DNA from 3 places in the Calidifontimicrobium sp. SYSU G02091 genome. Region 1 is predicted to be linked to each of the others. Evidence: predicted binding sites of a transcription regulator. Region 1 holds the regulator's gene; each other region holds the start of a gene.
The links. Region 1 encodes sigma-54, which starts transcription at its own class of promoters, with help from an activator protein. Its sites were predicted from a motif close to TGGCANGNAANCTGCTTT; they were not measured.
Positions count from the first base shown of each region.

Region 2: atzF (allophanate hydrolase) is a predicted target of sigma-54. The motif match lies at 4,179-4,196, and genes of this name have one in related genera.
Region 3: MOJ79_RS14670 (P-II family nitrogen regulator) is a predicted target of sigma-54. The motif match lies at 4,426-4,443, and genes of this name have one in related genera.

Region 1 covers NZ_JALBGB010000001.1:158,120-163,792, reverse strand. Annotated here, with positions in the region: gene MOJ79_RS00815 (THUMP domain-containing class I SAM-dependent RNA methyltransferase) at 1-501, opposite strand, end outside; gene MOJ79_RS00810 (RNA polymerase factor sigma-54) at 540-2,042, opposite strand; gene lptB (LPS export ABC transporter ATP-binding protein) at 2,054-2,818, opposite strand; gene lptA (lipopolysaccharide transport periplasmic protein LptA) at 2,851-3,411, opposite strand; gene MOJ79_RS00795 (thiol:disulfide interchange protein DsbA/DsbL) at 3,522-4,163, opposite strand; gene MOJ79_RS00790 (SPOR domain-containing protein) at 4,264-4,872, opposite strand; gene argS (arginine--tRNA ligase) at 4,869-5,673, opposite strand, start outside.
Region 2 covers NZ_JALBGB010000030.1:26,977-32,649, forward strand. Annotated here, with positions in the region: gene rtcA (RNA 3'-terminal phosphate cyclase) at 1-968, opposite strand, end outside; gene MOJ79_RS15550 (glutamine synthetase family protein) at 1,021-2,361, opposite strand; partial or broken gene MOJ79_RS19175 (PIN domain-containing protein) at 2,599-2,957, shown strand; gene MOJ79_RS15560 (glutamine synthetase) at 2,861-3,517, opposite strand; gene atzF (allophanate hydrolase) at 4,230-5,673, shown strand, end outside.
Region 3 covers NZ_JALBGB010000026.1:11,506-17,178, reverse strand. Annotated here, with positions in the region: gene gshA (glutamate--cysteine ligase) at 1-255, opposite strand, end outside; gene MOJ79_RS14695 (hypothetical protein) at 429-1,355, opposite strand; partial or broken gene MOJ79_RS19170 (glutamate synthase-related protein) at 1,499-1,938, opposite strand; gene MOJ79_RS14680 (cupin domain-containing protein) at 2,171-2,434, shown strand; gene MOJ79_RS14675 (ammonium transporter) at 2,524-3,903, opposite strand; gene MOJ79_RS14670 (P-II family nitrogen regulator) at 3,933-4,271, opposite strand; gene MOJ79_RS14665 (YifB family Mg chelatase-like AAA ATPase) at 4,628-5,673, shown strand, end outside.

The DNA.
Region 1 (5,673 bases):
GTCGCGCCAGCCGCGCTTGAACAGCGGCTCGCCCGAGGTGTCGACGTACAGCGTCGCGTGCGCCGCGCCCAGGTGCAGCCGCAGCGGCAGGTCGGGGTCGCGCGTGTCGACGCTCGGGCGTGCGCCGGTGGCATCGCGCAGCACGTCGCACACGGCATCCTTGATGCGCAGCGCCGCAAAGTGCAGGCTGCGCAGCGGCGACGCGCGCGCGCTCGTGTCCACGCGCAGCGTCTGCCGCGGCGTGATCCAGTCGGTCCAGCGCACCGTGCGCGCGAGCGCATACAGGTCGTGTTCGTCGCGGTAGGGGCCATCGGCCAAGGGCCACAGCACGCGCTGCGCGAGGCGGCTCTCGAGGTTCAGCGTCATCGCCGCCACCGCGTCGCCGTGCACCGTGACGCCACCGCGGCCGGGCTCGATACGCGCCGCGCCGCCGAGCAGGCGGCGGCACTCGTCGGCCAGCAGCGTCTCGGTGCCGCCGGCAGCCGGCAGGAACAGCGCCACGCCGCGCGGCGCGGGCGCAGACGCACTCGGCGCCGGCGTCACAGCGCCTTGCGCAGGTTGGCCGGCGCGATCTTCAGCGCCTCGCGGTACTTGGCCACCGTGCGCCGCGCGACCTGGATGCCCTGCTCCTCGAGCATCTGGCTGAGCTGGCTGTCCGACAGCGGCTTGGCCGGGTCCTCGGCGGCGACGAACTGCTTGATCAGCGCGCGCACCGCGGTGCTCGACGCGTTGCCGCCGGCCTCGGTGTTCAGCGACGAGCCGAAGAAGTACTTCAGCTCGAAGGTGCCGAACGGCGTGGCCATGTACTTGGCGGTGGTCACGCGCGAGATCGTGCTCTCGTGCAGGCCGAGCTCGTCGGCGATCTCGCGCAGCACCAGCGGCTTCATCGCGATCTCGCCGTGGCTGAAGAAAGCCTTCTGCCGCTCGACGATCGCGCTCGAGACGCGCAGGATGGTGTCGAAGCGCTGCTGGATGTTCTTCATGAACCAGCGCGCTTCCTGCAGCCGCGACGACAGACCCGCCGCCGAGCCGTTGCGCTGGCCGCGGATCGCCTGCGCGTACAGGTCGTTGATGCGCAGCCTGGGCATCACGTCGGGGTTGAGCACGCACTTCCAGCCGCGCCCGCTGCGCACGACGATGACGTCGGGGACGACGACGTTGGCCTCGGCGCGCGCGAACGGCCGTCCGGGCTTCGGCTCGCAGGCCACGATCAGCGCCTGCGCCTGCCGGATGACGTCCTCGTCGGCGCCGGTCACCGCCATCAGCCGCTTGATGTCACGCTTGGCCAGCAGCTCGAGGTGCTGTTCGCAGATTGCCAGCGCCACGTCGCGCGCCGGCGACGCGGACCGCGTGCGCAGCTGCAGCGTCAGGCACTCGCGCAGGTCGCGCGCGCCGACGCCGCAGGGGTCGAGGCTTTGCAGCCAGCCGAGCGCGCAGCGCAGCCGCGACAGCAGCTCGTCGCGCGCCTCCTCGTCGTCGGGGGCGAGCTGCTGCGCGATCTCGTCGAGCGTGTCGGCGAGGTAGCCGTCGTCGTCGAGCGAGTCGATCAGCACCTCGACGGCGGCCGCGTCCTCGGGCGCGAGCCGCATGCCGAGCACCTGGCGGCGCAGGTGGTCGGCGAGCGTGTCGCCGGGGCCGCGCTCCTGCGGCTCGAAGTCGTCGTCGGTCGCCGCCGCCGCGGGCGTCTCGCGGATGCCGTCGAAGTCGTCGCCTTCGGTGCCGTTGGCCCAGTCGTCGCGTTCGGTCGTGCCGAGTTCGGTGCCGTCGAGGCCGGCCGGCTCGGCGTCGTCGAGGCGGCCGTCGGTCTCGTCGGGCTCGGCCATGCGATCGGCCGGCATTGCGCGCTCGGCCGCGGCGTCGAGCGAAGCCTCGAACGGCGAAGCGGCCTCGTCGTCGAGTTCGATGAACGGGTTCTGCTCGAGCATCTGCTCGACTTCCTGGTGCAGCTCGAGCGTCGACAGCTGCAGCAGCCGGATCGACTGCTGCAGCTGCGGCGTCAGCGCCAGGTGCTGCGACAGCCGGACCTGCAGTGACGGCTTCATGCTCATGCCGGCTACATGCGGAAGTGCTCGCCGAGGTACACCTTGCGCACGTCGGCGTTGTCGACGATGTCGGCCGGCGTGCCCTCGGCCAGCACCTGGCCGTCGCTGATGATGTAGGCGCGGTCGCAGATGCCCAGCGTCTCGCGCACGTTGTGGTCGGTGATCAGCACGCCGATGCCGCGCGCCTTCAGGAAGCCGATGATGCGCTGGATCTCGATCACGGCGATCGGGTCGACGCCGGCGAACGGCTCGTCGAGCAGGATGAAGCGCGGCTGCGTGGCCAGCGCGCGCGCGATCTCGACGCGCCGCCGCTCGCCGCCCGACAGCGCCGGCGCCGGGCTGGTGCGCAGCTTGTCGATGCTCAGCTCGAGCAGCAGGTCGTTGAGCTGGCGCTCGATCTCGGCCGGCTTCAGCGGCCGGCCGTCGGCGCCACGCTGCAGCTCGAGCACGGCGCGCACGTTCTCCTCGACCGTGAGCTTGCGGAAGATCGACGCCTCCTGCGGCAGGTAGCTCAGCCCCAGTCGCGAACGCTGGTGGATCGGCCGGTGGTGCACCGGCTGGCCGTCGATGCGGATCTCGCCGGCGTCGGCGCGGATCAGCCCGACGACCATGTAGAAGATCGTCGTCTTGCCGGCGCCGTTGGGGCCGAGCAGGCCGACCACCTCGCCGGCACTGACCGCCAGCCCGACGCCCTTGACGACGCGGCGCGCGCCGTAGCGCTTCTCGAGGCCGGTGGCTTCGAGGCGGCTGACGGCCGTCGTGGCCGGCAGCGACACCGGCGTGGGGGGCGCGGGTTCGCGCAGCGCGTTCACGGCCGCGAACCCGCCGGCGCCGACTCGCGCGGCGTCAGGATGGCGCGCACGCGACCACCACCGTCGCCGGCGCTGACGCTGAAGGTCTCGTTGACGTTGTCGTAGGTGATCAGCGCGCCGGTGACTTCGTCGGCCGGCGCGCCGCCACGCAGACGCCGCAGCAGCGCATTGCCGGCGAGGCGCACGGTGTCGGCGCGGCCGTCGTAGTCGATGCGGTCGGCGCGCCCCTCGATGACCTCGTCGACGCCGTCGCGCTTTTGCCGGAACGTGGCCGCGCGGCCGGCCTCGCCGAGGGCCACCGCGCTGCGCCAGCCCTCGGGCGTTTCGCGCACCTCGACGCGCTCGGCCGTGATGCGCAGCGAACCCTGCGTGATCACGACGTTGCCGACGAAGACGACGACCCGCTTGGCCAGGTCGACCGTGCTCTGGCGGTCGGCCTCGATCGTCATCGGCTGGCTGCGGTCGCTGCGCTGCGCGACGGCCGGCGCCGCGGCCGACAGCGCGACGGTGAGCGCGACCAGCAGCGCGGGCAGCGGGGCAGTCAGGCGACAGGGCATAGCGGCATGGAAATTGCAGGCCATTCTAGCCCCGTCGCGTCGGCACGCCACCCGGTGGCGTGTGAAATTTCGGCGCGGGTGGCGCGTCGCCACCGCACCGGCGCGCCGGCTCAGCCGCCCTTGCGGATGCGCTCGACGAGGAAGCTCGCCACTTGCAACGAACGCTCGTTGCTGCCGGCGAGGCTGCCCGACGTGAAGAAGCGCCCACCGACGCCGATCGACGGCGTGCCGTCGATCTTGTACGCGTCGGCCAGTGCCTTGGCCTGGCGCGCCTTGGTGGCGACACCGAACGAGCGCAGCGCGTCGAGGAACTTGTCGCGGTCGAGCCCCTGCTCGGCAGCGAACGCGGCCATGTCAGCTTCCTTGTCGAGGCGGCGGCGCTGCACGTGCATCGCGGCGAAGACGCGGCGGTGCATCTTCTCGATCTCGCCCATCGCCTCGAGCGCGTAGTAGAGCTTGGCGTGCGTCTCGTGCAGCGCGCTGAAGCCCACCGGCACGCGCCGGAACGCGACGTAGTCGGGCTGCCGCGCCGCCCACGCCTCGATGGCCGGCTGGAACGCGTTGCAGTGCGGGCAGCCGTACCAGAAGAACTCGAGCACGTCGATCTTGCCGCCGCCCGACGTCGCCACCGGCGTGGCCAGGCGGACGAAGTCGCGGCCCTCGACGAAGGCAGCAGGCTGCGCGTGGGCCGCGCCGGCCCACGGCAGCGTGGCGACGGCGGCGGCGCGGAGCGTGAACTGGCGGCGATTCATGGTCGTGGTCCTCATTGGGGCCGCCGCACCCGCAGGGCGGCGGCACGGGGTGACAGGAAAGCGCAACGCGCGCGGCGATGCACGCAGGTGTCGTGGATCTTCAACGCTCCACGCGCACCAACGCTGACTCGACCGCGTTGCCCTTCAATCGTTCCTGGACGGCGTCGGCCTCGTCCTTGCGTTCGAACGGCCCCAGCCGCACGCGGTACACGGTGCGGCCGGCCTGTTCGCGCTCGCTCACGCGCGCCGTGAAGCCGAGCATCGCCAGTCGGGCCCGCTGCTGCTCGGCATCCTCGGCGCGCGAGTAGGCGCCCACTTGTACGAAGTAGCGGAACGGGTCCGCCGACGGCGCTGCGGCCGCCGGGGTTTGCGGCGGGGTGGCGGCGGCCGGCAGCGCGGTCGCCGCGCCGGGGGCGGCCGGGCGGTTGGCCAGCGCAGGCGGCGCTGCCGCCGGCGCCGTCGGTGGCGGTACCGCCGGCGTCGAGGCCGACTCGCCGCGCTGCGCCGGCCGCCCGCTGAGCGGGCCGTTCGGATCCCAGCGCTTCAGGCGCTCGGCCTCGGCGGCCTCGTTCTGCGGCGGGCGCGGCACCTTGTCGACGAAAGGCACCGGCACCTTGGTCACGTACAGCGCCACCGCGAGCGACAGCCCCAGCCCGACCAGCAGCCCGACGATCAGGCCGAGCACGAACCCGCCACGCTGCGCCTTCATGCGTCCTCCAGCGCCTCTTCGGCGCGCGCCATCGACTCCGGCGCCGACACGCCGATCAGCGCCAGCGCGTTGCGCAGCACCTGCCGCACCGCCGCCAGCAGCGCGAGCCGCGCGCGCGCGAGTTCGCGGTCGTCGACGAGGAAGCGCTCGGCGGTGTAGTAACTGTGCAGCGCCGCGGCCAGATCGCGCAGGTAGAACGCGACGTCGTGCGGCGCGAGCTCGGCCGCCGCGCGCTCGACCATCGCCGGATAGTCGGCGAGCTTGAGCATCAGCGCGACCTCGGTCGGCGCCGTCAGGCGCGAGAGGTCGGCGCTGGCGAGCGTGGCCGGGTCGCCGCCGTGCTGCTGCACCCACTGCGCGATCACCGAGCAGATGCGCGCGTGTGCGTACTGCACGTAGAACACCGGGTTCTCGTCGTTGCGCTTGAGCGCGAGGTCGACGTCGAAGACGAACTCGGTGTCGGCCTTGCGGCTGATCAGGAAGAAACGCACCGCGTCGCGGCTGGTCCACTCGATCAGGTCGCGCAGCGTCACGTAGCTGCCGGCGCGTTTGGAGATCTTGACCTCCTCGCCGCCGCGCATCACGGTGACCATCTTGTGCAGCACGTAGTCGGGGTAGCCGGGCGGGATGCCGGCGCCGATGGCCTGCAGACCAGCGCGCACGCGCGCGATCGTGCCGTGGTGGTCGCTGCCCTGGATGTTGACCGCCTTCGTGAAGCCGCGCTCGAACTTGACCAGGTGGTACGCGACGTCGGGCACGAAGTACGTGTAGCTGCCGTCGGACTTGCGCATCACGCGGTCC
Region 2 (5,673 bases), on a different contig from region 1:
GTCAGCGTCTCGATCAGCCACATCGCGGTGCGCGCATGCTCGCTCAGCACCGACGCGCGGAACACCGACGGCGCACCGGCGAGCGCGAGGAAGACGAGCATCTGGTCGGCCGCGTGCACGTCCAGCGTCGCGCCCGCTTCGAGGTCGCGGCGCAGCGACAGCGCCGCCTGCCGGCCGAGCTGTTCGGCGGGCACGCCGCGCTGCGCGACCTGCGCCGCGCCGAGCACGGTGGGCCCGGCCGCCGCGCTGAGCACGATCGCACCGCCGGGCCCCAACGCGAGCAGCGGGTCGCCGGCTTCGACGTGCGCGTCGAACGGCCACGTCCGCCCGACCGCGCTGCGCGCCGCGGCGGCCATGCGCCGCGCGATGTCCAGCGGCAGGCGGCTGACGTGCGCGCGCGCGTCGATCGCGGTCACGGGCCCGCGCTCGTCGACGACGAACGGCGCGAGCAGCCCGGTCGCCGGCAGCGACAGGCGCACCTCGCCGCCGCCGCGCGGCACGTAGCCGCGGCGCTCGACCTGCAGCTCGGCGTGCACGCCCATGCGCGCGAGCAGCGGCAGCAGCACGTGGTGCAGGTAATCGACCGGCGGCGCCATCGGCACGTCGGTGCCGCCGCGCAGCACGACCTCGACGGCCTCGCCGCTGGCCAGCGCGGCCGGCAGCATCGCCTGCAGCACGAGCGCAACGCTGCCGGCGGTGCCGACGTCGACGACGAAGCTGCCGCCGTGCAGCGCGCCGGGCCGAAACGCGAGCACCGACGAGCCGGGGTGCACGCCGTCGCAGCGCGCATCGCACAGCGCGGCCACCGCGCGCACCGCTGCCACGTGCTGCGCCGCCAGCCCCGGGCGGCGCCGCCGCGCGCGGATGTCGTGCACGCGCACCGCGGTGCCGGTGACCGCGGCCAGCGCGACCGCGGTGCGCACGAGCTGGCCGCCGCCTTCGCCGTGCGCGCCGTCGATGTCGAGCATCGCCGTCACGCGCACCGCGCCCGGCTGCGCGCGCGCGCCGGCGGCAGCCGCCTCACACGTTGAGCAGCAGGTAGCGTCGCTCCCATGGGCTGATGACGTCGAAGTACTCGCGGTACTCGGCTTCCTTGATCGCCGCGTAGGTCTCGACGAAGTGCGCGCCAAACAGCTCGGCCAGCGGCTGGCAGCGCAGCAGCAGCTCGACGGCGTCGTCGAGGTGGCGCGGCAGCTGGCGCGGCTGCTCGTAGGCGCTGCCGGCCAGCGGCTCGCTGGGCTGGAGCTTTTGCTCGATGCCGAGCCAGCCGCAGGCCAGCGTCGCCGCGGTGACGAGGTACGGGTTGGTGTCGACGCCGGCCAGCCGGTTCTCGACGCGCCGCGCCTCGGGCCCCGAGCGCGGCACGCGCAGCCCGCAGGTGCGGTTGTCGTAGCCCCAGCCGAGGTTGATCGGCGCGGCGGTGTAGCGCGACAGCCGCCGGTACGAGTTGACGTACGGCGCGAAGAACGCGGTGGCTGCCGGCAGGTAGGTCTGCAGCCCGCCGATGAAGTGGAAGAACTCGGGCGAGGGCTCGCCGTCGGGGCGGCTGAAGATGTTGGCGCCGGTGGCCGCGTCGACCACGCTCTGGTGCAGGTGCATCGCGCTGCCGGGCTGGCCCTGCATCGGCTTGGCCATGAAGGTGGCGTACATCTGGTGGCGGATCGCCACCTCGCGCACCGTGCGCTTGAACAGGAACACCTGATCGGCCAGGGACAGCGGGTCGCCGTGGTCGAGGTTGATCTCCATCTGCGCCGTGCCCATCTCGTGGATCAGCGTATCGAGCTGGATGCCCTCGGCCTCGCACCAGTCGTACAGCACGTCGAAGATCTCGCCGTACTCGCTGACCGAGTCGATCGAGAAGCTCTGCATGCCCGCCTCGGTGCGCTGCGTGCGCCCCATCGGCGGCTTCAGCGGAATGTCCTCGTCGGGCTCGATCTGCACGAGGTAGAACTCCATCTCGGGCGCGACGACGGCCTTCCAGCCACGGTCGGCGTACAGCTGCAGCACGCGGCGCAGCACGTTGCGCGGCGACAGCTCGACCGGCGTGCCGTCGAAGTGCAGGCAGTCGTGGATGATCTGCGCGGTGGGCTCCTTGGCCCACGGCACCGGGCGCAGCGTGGCCGCGTCGGGCACCAGCCGCATGTCGGGGTCCGAGACGGCGGTGTAGTCCTTCTCCGGGTAGTCGCCGGTGACCGTCATCGTCAGCACCGCCTCGGGCAGGCGCAGGCCGGCGGCGGGGTCGTAGCGGTGACGCGGCACGATCTTGCCGCGCGCCTGCCCCGACATGTCGGGCGTCAGGCATTCGATCTCGGTGATGCGGTGCTCGTCGAGCCAGCGTTGGACGGCATCGGGGTCGGTCATGGGGGATGTTCTGGCAGTGCCGATGGGGCGCGATTGTGCGCCGCAGCCCGCATGCATGGCGGGGCGCCAGCCCTGCATGGCATCCCGCCTGCCACACGCCACCGCGCCCGACGGTCCGCGCCACACCTCGCCGTGTCGCGCAGGTGGTATCGTTCTTGACGCCATTTGGTCGTGGTGATCGTCGTCGACACGAACGCGTTCGTCAGCGCCTGCCTGGGACGCGGCGCCTCGGCGGCGGTGATTGCCGGCTGCCTGCGCCAGCGCTTCGTGCCGTTGATGGGTGCCGCACTGCTGGCGGAATACGAGGACGTCCTGTCGCGCGGGCGGCTGTTCGCCACCAGTCGTCTCGACGCCACCGAGCGCGAGGAACTGCTGGACATCTTCCTCGCACATTGCCGTTGGACGCGGATCTACTTCGGCTGGCGCCCCACCTGCGCGACGAGGGCGACAACCACCTGATCGAACTCGCGGTGGCCGGGGGAGCCGACTGCGTCGTCAGTCAGAACCTGCGCGACCTCAAGCGGCACGCGTTGAAGTTCCCCGGCTTGCACGCCGTGACGCCATCTGCCTTGCTGAAGATCGAGGAGCACGAATGAGCGCCCTGACCATCCGTCTGCTCGACGACAAGTACGAACGCCTGAAGGCACTGGCCAAGCGCCGAGGCACCAGTGTGAACCGGTTGATCGACGAAATGGCCACGTTGCTGCTGGCGGAGTTCGACGCCGAAGCCCGTTTCGCGCTGCGCGCCGATCGTGGGCAGGGCAAGAGCGCGCTCGGGCTCGAGTTGCTGGCCAAGGCGCAACGGCGCTGACGATCGCTGCGGGCCAGGCGAGCCGCTGGATGCCGCCCGGCCGGCCTCGCCTCGCCACCACCACCCGCTGCACCTTGCCGCCGCGCCTGTGTCGATCTCGATCTGCGCCGTGCCCATCTCGTGGATCAGCGTGTCGAGCGCGATGCCCTCGGCCTCGCACCAGTCGTACAGCACGTCGAAGATCTCGCCGTGCCCGCTGACCGAGTCGATCGAGAAGCTCTGCATGCCCGCCTCGGTGCGCTGCGTGCGCCCCATCGGGGGCTTGAGCGGGATGTCCTCGTCGGGCTCGATCTTTACTATGGGGGTGCCGTTCTCGGCGCGGTCGTGCAGCGGCTCGGCGTGCATCGTGCCTCCGGGCTCGGGCTCGCGCCGCCAATCCCTGAGCTCGGCACCGCCCCCTGCGCTCGGCGGCCCTTTACACCTGCACCGGCCATCCCCACACCATGACGCCACGCCACCGCGCGCTGCGCTCGACGGCCTGCTTCCTGCCGGGGTCGCGCCGCGCTGCGGCGCGCTGTGGATCGAACTCGGTGCGGCGCTGAGGCCGGTGTCGGCGTGGGTGCCGACGCCGAAGGCGACCGCACCGGCCGAAGCGGGGGGGCCGTGGCTGCTCGCGGGTGGCGCATCGGCTCATCGAGGGTGAGAACGTGTCGGCGCACCTCGGCGTGGGCGAGCGCAAGTGCAAGTGGGGTCGCGCGAAGCGGGCGCCGTCGTGGCGATCTGCGGGCGCTTCGCCAGCGTGCCGATCCGCCAACGCGTTGCCGCCGCGGTCCGGTCCGTTTCCTGCACCTCTTACGCCCCATCTGCCTGCCGTCTTCCGCCCGTTGACCGCCCATTCGTCGCGACCGAAGCCAGCGAGATGCCCGCGCTGCTGCGCGAGCCGCCGAAGGCGGCCTTGATGGCCGCCAGCCGGCGCTGATCGGATCCGTCGCGCCGCGCCCAGAGATCGGCCGACGGTGCGCCGGTCGCGCGTCCCCGCAGTGCGTTGTCGGCAACGGACGCGGATTGGCACGGAAGCTGCAAGCATGCCAGTTGGTATACCAAAGCGTGCACCAAGATGCGGCCCAACGAATCGGAACTGCTGACGATCGAGGACTGGCGTCGCGCCTACCTCGACGGCGCGACGGCGGGCGACCTGGTGCCGGCACGCGCGCGCCGCATCTTCGAGCACAGCCCCCCGGCGTCATGGATCCTGCAGGTCGACGCCCAGGCGCTCGCACGACGCTGCGCCGAACTCGACGCCCTCGCGCGCGCCCGCGTGGACCGCGCCGCACTGCTGGCTGCCATGCCGCTGTTCGGCGTGCCGTTCGTGGTCAAGGACAACATCGACGTCGCAGGCCTCGCGACGACCGCCGCCTGCCCGGCCTTCCGCTACGAGCCCGCGCAAAGCGCCACGGTGGTGCGCAAGCTGCTCGCCGCTGGTGCGGTGCTGCTCGGCAAGACCAACCTCGACCAGTTCGCAACCGGTCTCGTGGGCACCCGTTCGCCGTACGGCGCACCGGCGAGCGTGTTCGCGGCCGACCGCATCAGCGGCGGCTCGAGCTCGGGCTCGGCGGTGCTCGTCGGCCGCGGCGACGTCCCGTTCTCGCTCGGCACCGACACCGCCGGATCCGGGCGGGTGCCTGCCGCATTCAACAACGTCGTCGGCCTGAAACCCACGCCAGGACGCGTCGGCACCGCCGGCGTCGTGCCGGCGTGCCGCAGCCTCGACTGCGTCTCGGTCTTCGCCCTCACCGTCGAAGACGCGGCGACCGTGCTCGCCGTCATCGAAGGCCCCGACGAGGCGGACGACTACAGCGCCTTTGCCCCCGGACGCATCGACTGGCCGCAGCCGCTGCGCGTGGGCATCCCGCGCCACCCCGACGTCGACGCCGCGCTCGGCTACGACGCCGGCTGGCGCGCCGCCTGCGAGACCCTGGCAACGCTCGGCGCGGCGGTGACGGCGATCGACTTCGCGCCCCTGCACGAGGTCGCGCAGCTGCTCTACGAAGGGCCGTGGGTGGCCGAGCGGCTGGCCGTCGTCGAGGCCCTGCTCGGCCAGCACCCCGACGCGGTCGAGCCGACCGTGGCCAGGGTGATCGGGCGTGCGCGCGACATCCGTGCGGTCGATGCCTTCCGTGCCCAGTACGCGCTGCGCCACGCGCAGCTCGCAGTGCGCAGCATCTGGCGCGAGGTCGACGTGCTGATGGTGCCCACGGCACCGCGCCATCCGAGCTTCGACGACGTGGCGGCCGACCCCGTGGGCGCCAACGCGCGGCTGGGCGTGTACACCAATTTCGTCAACCTGCTCGGCTGGAGTGCGCTCGCGCTGCCCGCGGGCTTCACGCCGAACGGCCTGCCGTTCGGCGTCACCTTCATCGCCCCCGGGGGTGCCGACGCCGCCCTCGCCCGCTGGGGCCGGCGCTGGCAGCAGGCCTGTGCCCTGCCGCTGGGCGCGACCGGCCAGCGGCGCGCGAGCGCCGAACCCCTGACCTGGCCGGCCGCGGAGCCGACGCTGCCGC
Region 3 (5,673 bases), on a different contig from region 1:
CGCCGCCATCGCCGCCTGCACCGCCAGCGGCAGCATCTCCTCGGTGAGGTTGTTCCAGCCGCCGGGAAACAGGTTGGTGTCGACCGGCGCGAGCTTGTAGCCGGCGTTGCGGATGTCGACCGACGTGTAGAACGGCGGCGTGTGCTCCATCCACTCGAGCCGGAACCAGCGCTCGATCGCCGGCATCGACTCGAGGATGCGCGCCTCGAGCTCGTTGATCGGGCCGGTCAGGGCGGTGATGAGGTGCGGGACCATGGCGACGCCTCGTCGTGCGGGGCTCCGATTCTAGGAGCCGGCCCCGTACTTGCCCCGCAGCGCAAAGGCGTACAGCGCCGCCGAGGGGCTCACGGCCGCCCGCCGCCCCCCGATCCTCACACCCTGGCACGCCGACCCCGCGCCGCCTCACCACGGCCGGCAGGACGGCCCGTTCAATCCGCTGGCGGCGCGAAGGTGGGTGTCAGCCGGATCACCGTATCGATGCGGTGGATGACGGTGTCGAGCGGACCGACCCCTTGCGCCAGCACCGTCACGGTCTTGGGTGTGATGCGCCGCAGTTCGAGCGTGCCGTCGCTCAGCAGCCGGCTGCTGCCCAGATCCCAGCCGCTGACCACGGCGGTCTGGGGACCCAGCGACATCAGGCCGGTGTCGTACAGGCTCAGCGCGTTGGCCGCGGCGATGAACACCACCGGCATTATCGGTGCGGTGTCGTCGGAGGCCACCTCGCCGTCGCAGACGATGCGGTGCCTCTTCGACTCGGTCGGCCACTGCTCCGGCGGAACGTCGGCGCCGGTGAAGCCGACCTGCTCCGGCTGGCCGGCGTTGCGCACGATCTGGCCGTTCTGCAGGCTGTAGCTCGGCCCGACGGCCATCTGGAAGCGGCCGTTGCGCAGCTGATAGCTGAAGACGTGGGTGCAGCCGTCGTCCTCGCCCACCCACTGCGTCGAGAGGCCGCCGAAAGTGAAGTCGATCGTGCCGCCGTAGTGCGGGGCCACGTCGTCGGCAGAGAAGCGGATGTCCTCGCGCCGCAGCACGCCCTGCGCTTGACCAGTCAACGTGTGCCGCTCTTCGGCGGGGGTGTCCCGAAACCTCGGGTTGTCGAAGATCATGTCCAGCGCAAGACTGGCCTGCAGGCTGACCGGCAGGTCGTGGTACTGGACCTTGATGACGGCGGTCGTGGTCGGCGGCATCAGCGTCTGGATCCAGCCGGTCGTCAGGTCCACCAGCGCACCGATCGTGCCCAGCAGGTTCGTGATCTGCAGCAGCAGCGTCGCGTCGGGCGGCTCGGCGGTGAAGGCCTTGGCCTTGACGCGCACGTCCGCGGTGCGCAGCGGCCCCTGCAGCAGCGTGGCCAGCACCGATTGCCGAGGACCCCCGGGGCGAAGGGGCGCCACCCGTTCGCCATCGCGCGGCAGGGCATACCCGGCGCGGCGCGGCGGAGCCGGGACGCGGCGGAGCCGGGGCGTGCCGCACCGCGGCCCACCCTGGCCTCGCGTCCGCGTCGCGCCTCGTGCCCCGGGATCCAGTCGGTGCCCGCCAGCGGCACGCGCGCCATCGCGGCGGCCTCGATCGTCAGCGCGACCAAGTCCTCGGGCTCGAGGTGATGCACGTTCTGCTTGCCGCAGGCGCGCGCGATCGTCGTCAGCTCCATCGTCAGCGTCTTCAGGTAGTTGCGCAGCCGCTTCGCGCCGATCGGCGGGTGCAGGCGCTGCTCGAGCACGTCGTCCTGCGTCGTCAGCCCGACCGGGCAGTGGCCGGTGTGGCAGTAGCCCGGCGCGGTGCCGGGCGCGGCGTGGTCGGCGATCTCGCGCAGCTCCTTGAGCTTGATCTCGAAGTCGTCCGGGCCGGTCCAGCCACAGTGGCGGCACGCGCTTTGCCGGGCAACGCCTTCGTGCAGCGTGCGTATCTTCGCCGCTCCCGCGGGTTGACCTTCTGGCCGAGCGCGCGGCGGTGAGCCGCAGCCTGCCGTCGAAGATCGGGAATGGGCTCGTCGCGGCAAGCCAGGACACGCTCGCGCGCATCGCGCAGGCGCTCGGCGTGTCGGTGTCGGCCCTGTTCAAGCACGGGAACGTGCCCGAGGGCCGCGCGCAGCACGTCAAGGCCGGCCAGGGGGCGGAAGTGGTGCGACGCGGCACGCCGAGCGGCCACACCCACCACCTGCTCGCCTGCACCCATGCGCCCGCGCAAGCGCTTCGGGCCGTTCGTGATCTCGATCGACGACCCGAGCGAGTCGTTCCCGGACTTCGAGCACCCGGGCACCGAGTTCATCCACATGCTCGCCGGCACGATGGAATACCGCCATGGACGCCCGACGGACCAGCTGCAGCCGAGCGACTCGCTGACCTTCAGCGGCCAGATCCCGCACGGCCCCGGGCGGCTCGTCGAGCAGCCGATCCGCTTCCCGACCGTCATCGTCTACGACAGCCCCGCCGAGTGACGACGGCGCGCCGGGAATGAAAAAGGGGCCACTGCCGTGGCCCCAGGTCGCCGCGCGGGCCGCGCCACACGGCGCGGCCATACGCCCGATCAGCGGTTGTACGCGGTTTCGCCGTGCGACGTGATGTCCAGACCCTCGCGCTCCTCTTCTTCGGTGACGCGCAGGCCGATCACCATGTCGACGATCTTGTAGGCAATGAACGCGACCACCGCCGACCAGACGATCGTGATGATGACGCCTTCGGCCTGGATCAGCACCTGGCTGGACATCGAGAAGTCCTCGGCGCCGGTGCCACCCAGGTACGGCGCCGCGAACACGCCGGTGAGGATCGCGCCGACGATACCGCCCACGCCGTGGACGCCGAACACGTCGAGCGAGTCGTCGGCACCGAGCATGCGCTTGAGGCCGTTGACGCCCCACAGGCAGATGAAGCCCGCGGCCAGACCGATCACGATCGCGCCCATCGGGCCGACGATGCCGGCCGCCGGCGTGACGCCCACCAGACCGGCCACCGCACCCGACGCCGCACCCAGCATCGACGCCTTGCCCTTGGCGAGCGCTTCGCCGATCGTCCACGCGACCATCGCCGCCGCCGTCGCGAACAGCGTGTTCAGCGTCGCCAGCGCGGCGCCCGCGGTGGCCTCGAGGTTCGAGCCGGCGTTGAAGCCGAACCAGCCGACCCACAGCATCGCGGCGCCGAGCATCGTCAGCGGCAGCGAGTGAGGCGGCATCGCCTCCTTGCCGTAGCCGATGCGCTTGCCCACCACGTAGGCGCCCACCAGGCCGGCGATGCCGGCGTTGATGTGCACCACGGTGCCGCCCGCGAAGTCGAGCGCCCCCTTGTCGAGCAGGTAGCCGCCGGCACCCCAGACCATGTGCGCGATCGGGATGTAGCAGAAGGTGAACCAGATCGCCGAGAACAGCAGCACGGCCGAGAACTTCATCCGCTCGGCGAACGAGCCGACGACCAGCGCGCAGGTCAGGCCGGCGAAGGTGGCCTGGAACGCGATGAACAGGAACTCGGGCAGCTTGAACTCGTCGGTGAACGTGTCGGCCAGGCTGTCCATCGTCACGCCCGACAGGAACAGCTTGTCGAAGGTGCCGACGATCAGGCCCTCGCCGCCGAACGCGAGGCTGTAGCCGTAGATCGCCCACAGCACGACGACGAGCGAGAACACGACCATCACCTGCATCAGCACCGACAGCATGTTCTTGCTGCGCACGAGGCCGCCGTAGAACAACGCCAGGCCCGGCACCATCATCACGACGAGCAGCGTCGAGACGAGCATCCAGGCCACGTCGCCCTTGTGGACGGTCGGCGCGGCCGCAGCCTCGGCCGCCGGCGCGGCCGCTTCACTGGCCGCCTCGACGGCCGAAGCCGGCGCCGACGCGGCCTCCTGGGCGAAAGAGACGCCCGCAAAGCCCAGCAGCATCACGCCGAGGGCGAGGATCGCAAACAGTTTCTTCATGGGATCGTCTCGGTGTGTTGTGCCGCTGATCACAGCGCGTCCTTGCCGGTCTCGCCGGTGCGGATGCGCACGACCTGCTCGAGCGCGGAGACGAAGATCTTTCCGTCGCCGATCTTGCCGGTGCGCGCCGACGCCTCGATGGCCTCGATCACGCGGTCGAGCAGCGCGTCGTCGACGGCCGCCTCGATCTTGACCTTGGGCAGGAAGTCGACGACGTACTCGGCGCCACGGTACAGCTCGGTGTGACCCTTCTGGCGGCCGAAGCCCTTGACTTCCGTCACCGTGATGCCCTGCACGCCGATCGCGCTGAGGGCTTCACGCACTTCGTCGAGCTTGAACGGCTTGACGATGGCGGTGACCATCTTCATGGTGGTGTTCCTTTCGTGAGTGCAAACGACGCAGGCGCGGTCCGGGTCAGGTCGCCCAGACGCGGACGGCAGCGGCAACCGCGCGAGCGGCCAGGGCGGGGGGAATCTTCTGCATGGGCGCCTCTCCGATGAACTAGGGGCTGGCCACCCGTGTTCTGCAGCTTCCATGCCATCGTCGCGATCGCGGCGCCAGCGCCGAATGAGCGCTTTGACGCGACGCCGGCGCACCGAAAGGGAGCAACCGCAACGAGCGCACATTTTCGGTGCGCAATCGACTGCTGTCGGCGCGCGGCGGCGCGTCTTTGCGCCTCCCGGTTGTCCGCAGCCGGTGGCGCGCGATCTGGAGGGAGGGTGTGATGTCATTGGCCGTGGTCCGCAGCCGCGCACTCGACGGGCTCGATGCACCCGAAGTCCAGGTCGAGGTGCACCTGGCCAACGGTCTGCCGAGCTTCACGCTGGTCGGGCTGGCCGATACCGAGGTCAAGGAGGCGCGTGAGCGCGTGCGCGCCGCGCTGACCCACAGCGGGCTCGGCTTCCCGCACAACAAGCGCGTCACGGTCAACCTCGCGCCCGCCGACCTGCCGAAGGAGTCCGGGCGCTTCGACCTGCCGATCGCGCTCGGCATCCTGGCCGCCGCGGGTCAGGTCGACGCGGCGCGCCTGGCCGACGTGGAGTTCGCCGGCGAGCTGTCGCTGGCCGGCGAACTGCGTCCCGTGCGCGGCGCCATCGCGCTCGCGCTCGGGCTGCGCGCCGCGGCGCCAGCACGCACGCTCGTGCTGCCGGCGGCCAGCGCGGCCGAGGCGGCGCTGGTGGGCGGCGTCGGCGTGCGCGCTGCGTCGCACCTGCTCGACGTCGTCGCGGCGCTGCAGCCCGGCGACGCGGCGGTGCCGCTGCCGCGCGCCGTCGCCGCACCTGCGGCTGCGGCACGCCCGGCGCCCGACCTGCGCGACGTGCGCGGCCAGGCCGCCGCGAAGCGCGTGCTCGAGATCGCCGCGGCCGGCGCGCACAGCGTGCTGATGGTCGGCCCGCCGGGCAGCGGCAAGTCGATGCTCGCGCAGCGGCTGCCCGGGCTGCTGCCGCCGATGGACGACGACGAGGCGCTGCGCAGCGCGGCGCTGCAGGGGCTGTCGGCCGAGGGCTTCGACGTGCGCCGCTGGCGCCAGCGCCCGCTGCGCGCGCCGCACCATTCGGCCAGCGCGGTCGCGCTGGTGGGCGGCGGCTCACCGCCGCGGCCGGGCGAGATCTCGCTCGCGCACGGCGGCGTGCTGTTCCTCGACGAGCTCGTCGAATTCAACCGCTCGGCGCTCGAAGCGCTGCGCGAGCCGCTCGAGGCGGGCCGCATCACGATCTCGCGCGCGGCGCGGCAGGCGACGTTCCCGGCGCGCTTCCAGCTCGTCGCGGC